One region of the Bacillus sp. LL01 genome, then DNA from elsewhere that is predicted to be linked to it. Evidence: riboswitches for the same ligand, from Rfam matches in the RefSeq annotation. Region 1 holds a riboswitch; the other holds the start of a gene.
What was found. A riboswitch is a leader RNA that binds a small molecule or an ion and turns the genes downstream of it on or off. The one in region 1 is predicted to bind lysine.

Region 1 (3,430 bases):
ATGAAATCCAATGATGAAGTGTCAGCATTATTGACGGATGTATATGTGCACGATAATTATGTATTTACCCATTCGTTAAATGTAACGCTGTATGCACTCTCCATTGGATTGAAGCTCGGATTGTCGCAGAAAGATCTAGAAATATTGGGGCTAGGCGGTATCCTTCATGATATAGGGAAGATGCTGATTCCGAATGAGATACTTTTCAAGCCTGGAAAACTTTCAAGCGATGAATTTGCTGAAATGAAGAGACATGCAACCTATGGCTATGATATTCTTCGCAACATGCAGTCTATTCCGTTGCTGGTCGCACACTGCGCTTTCCAGCATCATGAGCGCCTGAATGGGAGCGGCTATCCTCGTGGGATAAAGTCAGATGACATCCACCTGTTCGGAAAAATACTCGCCGTAGCGGATGTTTTCGATGCCGTGACGTCGCACAGAATCTACCGGAGTGCCATGCTCCCTCACGAAGGCCTCGAAATATTATACGCGGGGTCGGGTACATTGTATGAGCCGGAAATTATCGAAGCATTCCGCAAATCAGTAGCCATCTATCCATACGGATTAATGGTCACATTTAATGACGGAAGAAAAGGACTTGTCGTCGGACAGAACAAGGATCTGACGGAGCGACCTATAATCAGGGTGGTAGAAGAAGAAGGCGAAGAATTGGAAACGCCATACGATATTAATTTGAAAGACCATTTGAATTTAGCGATTGTAGACTGCGACTCGCTTGAAAAAATAGCGGCAGTCAGCTAGTAGGAAATACTCTCAAAGAAAAGAAATATATTTCCTTTGTCCTATATGAGGATATATGTTATAGTAATTTCATAAAATAATATACTTCCCTTATCATACGATGAGGTAGAGGCTGCATAGCATAAGAGTAGTACTACTGGAGGGTGACACCTAAGATGGTAGAAGAAAGGATGCTGTGCCGAAGCAATATAAGCTGTCAAACTTATATTGCTGGGGTTATCTTGAATAAGGATAACACTGCCATTATGACCGGTACGGACGGTTCAATAATGGAGGGCTACTGATCGGGTGGAGGATAACACATTACATAGGTAATGATAGTTATTTTCTATCATTACCTTTATTTTGTTCTCTTTCAGCGCCTTCCATTGTTGTAAACCGTTTGAACTGGTCAAACATATTACAGCTTAATGGGGGTTTTTTGTTATGGAAGGAACTATTTATTCATTAATTCCTCCAGTGCTTGCGATCTTGATGGTCATTTTGACCAGGAGAGTATTGCTGTCACTTGGAGTAGGTATTTTGGCTGCAGCACTTATGTTGGCAGATTTCAATCCGCTGACAATGGTAATGTTGATCTGGGATACGGTAGTAGGGCTTTTTTATTCAGTAGAAGATAAAGAGCTTAATCTTTGGAACATTTTCATCCTGCTATTTTTACTATTATTAGGGATTATTACTGCATTCATCTCTATCACAGGAGGAAGTCGTGCATTCGGTGAATGGGCGCTTCAACGTGTCAAAACAAGAAGAGGCTCCAAACTGTTAACAACTGTATTAGGATTGATCATATTCATTGATGATTATTTCAACAGTTTGGCGGTTGGTCAGATCAGCAGACCACTTACAGATCGTCACAAAGTATCTCGTGCTAAACTCGCTTATCTGATTGATTCCACGTCAGCACCGATTTGTGTAGTTTCTCCAATCTCAAGCTGGGGTGCTTATATCATCGGAATCATCGGTGGAATTCTAACGACGCACAGTGTAACAAATGTATCTGCTTTTAGCGCATTCATTCAAATGATACCTATGAATCTATACGTATTCTCTGCCATTATCATGGTGTTCCTGGTTAGTTATTTCAATGTGAACTTCGGTGCGATGAAACAACATGAAATGCGTGCCATGACTACCGGAGAAGTAGTGGATACTTCAAAAGAAGTACCTGGAGAATTGGATGATGATCTGCCGACAAGTACGAAAGGAAAAGTCGGAAATCTTGTATGGCCGATTGTTTCCCTTGTAGTCGGTGTTGTAAGTGCAATGATTTGGACTGGTTACACTGCAACAGAAGGTGAAGTATCCCTTCTTGCCATCTTTGAAAATACAGATCCATCTGCTGCATTATTCTATGGTGGTATCTTCGCACTTATCGTAACGTTCATCCTGTTCTTCCTGCAGGTTTCAAAAGGTGGAGTGGAAGGAAATGTTGCGGGTAGAGGGATTAAGGCGGGAGTAAAAGCAATGATGCCTGCCATCTATATTCTACTTTTTGCTTGGACGATTACCGGATTGATTGATTCCTTGGATACAGGAGGATATTTGGCAGGAGTAGTGGAAAATTCCAATATGAACATTGCGTTTTTACCTGTTATCATCTTTATTATTGCGGGGATAACCGCTTTTGCAACTGGTACTTCATGGGGAACGTTCGCCCTGCTATTACCTATTGCCGGACAAATTTCCGCAGCAACGGATATCGATATGCTGTTGCCTGCCTTGGCAGCTGTTCTAGCTGGAGCGGTATTTGGAGATCACTGTTCTCCGATCTCAGACACAACCATTCTATCTTCAACTGGTGCAGGGTGTAATCATATTGATCACGTTCTTACACAGTTGCCATATGCATTAATCAGCGCAGTTGTAGCAATCGTAGGTTATATTGTTTTAGGTCTTACTGGAAGTACCTTACTCGGACTTTTAGTAGTTTTTGTCGCTTTCATTTTTATCGGGTTTGGGTTTAAAGCACTGAAAATGGCAGAATAAGCTAATATTACTTTTTAAATAAAACAAAAAACACCTCCTTTTTATCTACTTGTATTAAAGTGATAAAGAGTGAGGTGTTTTTTTTCAGAAATAAAAAATGAATAAAAATTCATAAAGAAACGCTTATATAGAAGGTGGTTCGGCAAAATAGCCAAAAAGTTCAGAATAAATATACAATGTAGAGTATTGTCACATGTTGTCGATTAATATAATCGAAAAGTTTGTTTTGACATAGTCATAAAGTCTAGTTATACTATGTATAAATTATATTAAATAATCAGAAAAAATTAAACATTTGGACTCTTTCATCTATTTTCTGGTAATTATTAAGAGTCTAAGTAGGGGGAGAAAGAGAATGGAAAATCGACCGCAATGGGGGACAAGAGCAGGATTTATATTGGCAGCGGTTGGATCGGCCATCGGGTTAGGGAACATTTGGCGATTTCCGGCAACTGCTTATGAAAATGGAGGAGGGGCATTCTTCGTACCATATTTATTCGCCCTTCTGACAGCAGGTATTCCATTATTGATCCTTGAATTTACTATGGGTCATAAGTACCGCGGGTCTGCACCACTGTCTTATGCAAGAATGAACAAAAAGTATGAATGGCTTGGCTGGTGGCAAGTTGGTATCGCATTCGTAATTTCTACTTATTATGCCGTCATCATCGCTTGG
Region 2 (3,430 bases), on a different contig from region 1:
AATATATTAGTAGAATAAAATCCTCCATACGTTACATTTATTAAAGGGCCAGGATGGTATATAATGAACATAGAGAAAGAGGGGAATTAAATGACAGAATCAAATAACCAACAACAAGTGATCGACACACAAATCCAAGTCCCTATCTTTGGGTACGAATTGATTCGTGACATGCTCCTTCCTAATCTATTGGGGAAAGACCACACCCAGATCATCTACTGGGCTGGAAAACAGCTGGCACGCAAATTCACTATTGATATCCAAGAGGAAATTGTCCAGTTCTTCAGAGAAGCTGGGTGGGGAGAGCTTGAACTGATAGAACAGAGCAAATATGAGGTAAAATACCTCATTCGCGGTGAAATGGTTCAGCGCCGTCTAGAGCTAAACAAAGACGCAACCTTCCAACTTGAAGCAGGATTCCTAGCCGAACAGATACAACGTCAAAAAGGGAAAACTGCAGAAGCGATTGAAGAGCAGAAAAAACGAAAAGAGATTACAATTACAGTACAGTGGGATAAGTGATGTCATTTTGTTGCTGCCTCCAGGGTGGTTAGCGGGCAGCAAGCTACCGAGTGCACTTCCAGGTGGATTCGTGCGGGCTTGGCTTCTGACTACCTTACGGGTGGCAACCTAATGATGGTTAATTTTCCCGCTTGCTAATTTGATAATAGTTGATGTCCGATTGCCCTGTTGGGGTGGTCGGCTTTTTTTAGGGGATTTTGGGAGTAGTGTGGGATGTACTTAGGGGAGGGGGATGGGGGATTTTGTGTTTTTTTGTCGGACGGCTCGTATTTTGGTGAGTTCGGCTCGTATATTCTTTTAACGGAAAGAATCTTAATGAGTTAGGCTCGTATGTTGGTCAGTTCGGCTCGTATGTTGGTCAGTTCGGCTCGTATTTCTATCTAACGGAAAGTAAATGCGCACTAGCACTCCCCACACCCCACATAAAAGCACCCTCTTCACTTAGAAAAGGGCACTTCACAAACAAAACTACTATTCTCTTAGCTTAATACTCTCTCAACAGACTCTTCGCCTAGCTTAAATGCCACATGCAACGCCTCCACCGCACGAACCATCTCGGCAACATCGACTACTGTGGAAACTTTGATCTCAGAAGTGCTCACCATTTTCACATGGATTCCTTCTGTAGCAAGCACCTGGAACATTTCGGCTGCTACCCCAGGATTGGAAACCATACCAGAGCCCACGATGGATACTTTCGCCAGACCGCTTTCCTGCTCGATGGCTGTAAACCCTAAACGGCCTTGGTGCTGTTCCAATACTTCAATAGTATCTTTCACGTCCACTGTTTTGACAGAGAAAGAAATATTAGTTGTATCTTTATCCATACTTGTTTGGATGATGATATCGACGTTCAAGCTGTGCTGAGCCAGTGTTGTAAAGATTGTGGATAATGTATGTAGCTCATTTGGCAGTCCACAAACGGTGATACGGGTGATTTGGTCTTCGAATGCAATTCCTCTGACAACTAGATTTTTTTCCATGGATACTTCCTCCTCAATAATCGTTCCTTCTTCCTCTTCCATACTGGATCGCACAACAAGCTGCACTCCATAATTTTTTGCAAATTCTACCGCGCGCGGGTGGAGTACACCTGCTCCTAGGTTTGCCAGTTCTAACATTTCATCATATGCAATAGCAGCAAGCTTTCTGGCTTCTTTTACAAAACGTGGGTCTGTTGTGTAAACACCAGTAACATCTGTATAAATGTCGCACTTCTTCGCGCTTAGTGCAGCAGCCAATGCTACCGCAGTAGTATCCGACCCACCGCGTCCAAGTGTTGTGATTTCGTTGTTAGCCGTAATCCCTTGGAAACCGGCAACGATGACGATTTTTCCTGAATCCAAATGGCTTTTTAGAAAGCCTGTTTCAATATGAGTGATTCTTGCGTTTCCATGTACCGGCTCTGTCCGGATTCCCGCCTGCCAGCCTGTTAGGGAAACTGCTTCATGCCCTCTTACCTGCAATGCCATTGCAAGCAAAGAGATCGTAATCTGCTCGCCAGTTGTCAGAAGCATATCCATGTCCCGTTTGCTTGGATGCGGATTAATCGCATTCGCTAATTTTAACAACTCATCTGTCGTTTTTCCCATAGCCGAAACCACGACCACCACTTTATGTCCGTTTTCCACTTCACTGATGACCCGACGTGCCACGTGCTGAATTCTTTCCACAGAGCCCACTGATGTTCCTCCGAATTTTTGTACAACAATCGTTGACATGTGCACCATTCCCTTTTCATTGATTAATTTCATCATAATGTTAGATAGCTCTCAGTACGCATTTTGCCATAGCAGCATTGTGAGGATATAAAAAAACAGCAATGAGCTAATGTCTCATTGCTGTGATTGGTCAAATTAAGAATCCGTTCACGCGGTGAGATAGCTCTCCAGGCAGCACAAAGACAACCTGACAGTCCTACATTTCTTAAACGCAGAACCAGTAAAAAAAAGAAAAAGAGACTTTTTTTTACTTCGGCGATCCTCCCCTTTCCGTAATCATCTCGGAAGCTCTATCTTCTCCGATTACATACTTTTGAAGTTCGCACCTCTATCATCACTTCATCGATTTGAAGTGGCACATTATGAAATTAATAGTGATTATATCAGACAATAAGAATCCTTACAACACCTATTCACGAAGTTTTTTAAAAATTTCTTCAGCTATCGCCTTAGGTATTTTTGCAGCCTGTATTTCTTCCACAGTCGCCTCTTTCATCTTTGCAACGGAACCGAAGTGCTTCATCAATGCTTTTTTCCTTGTTGCACCGACGCCTGTGATTTCATCCAGTATGGATTGGAAAACACTTTTACTTCTGATCTGACGGTGGAACGTTATCGCGAATCTATGAACCTCATCCTGTATCCGTTGGAGCAAGTAGAACTCCTGACTCGTTCTTTCTAGCGGTACGATCACCGCATCCTCCCCTGCAAGGAGGTTGCTTGTTCTATGTTTGTCGTCTTTAGCAAGTCCGACGATCGGGATAAACAAATCCAGTTCATTTTCAAGAACATCCCTTACTGCACTCATATGGCCCTTTGCACCATCAATGACTATCAGGTCAGGCAGTGGCAGCGATTCCTTAAGCACTCGGGTGTACCGTCTTCTGACCACTTCCCTCATGGATTCATAGTCATCAGGACCTTGGACACTTTTTGTTTTATACTTTCGATACTCCCTCTTTTCCGGTTTGCCATCAATGAAGACCACCATGGCAGAAACCGGATCAGTCCCCTGGATATTGGAGTTATCAAACGCCTCGATACGGTGAGGGGTTATGATGCCAAGAATCTCTCCGAGGTTTTCGACCGCTTTGATGGTCCTGCTTTCATCCCGCTCTATCAGAGAAAATTTCTCTCCTAACGCGACCTTTGCATTCTTGTTAGCCAAGTCCACAAGCTGCTTCTTT

Region 2: it holds a riboswitch for lysine, as region 1 does, so the genes downstream of both, AB685_RS18345 (aspartate kinase) here and AB685_RS07140 (Na+/H+ antiporter NhaC family protein) in region 1, are expected to answer to the same signal.

What each region holds. Positions count from the first base shown of each region.
Region 1 covers NZ_LFEL01000002.1:119,989-123,418, reverse strand. The annotation lists gene AB685_RS07145 (HD-GYP domain-containing protein) at 1-765, shown strand, start outside; lysine riboswitch at 864-1,053, shown strand; gene AB685_RS07140 (Na+/H+ antiporter NhaC family protein) at 1,192-2,754, shown strand; gene AB685_RS07135 (sodium-dependent transporter) at 3,110-3,430, shown strand, end outside.
Region 2 covers NZ_LFEL01000007.1:23,357-26,786, forward strand. The annotation lists gene AB685_RS18340 (YslB family protein) at 91-522, shown strand; gene AB685_RS18345 (aspartate kinase) at 1,002-2,243, opposite strand; lysine riboswitch at 2,396-2,582, opposite strand; gene uvrC (excinuclease ABC subunit UvrC) at 2,653-3,430, opposite strand, start outside.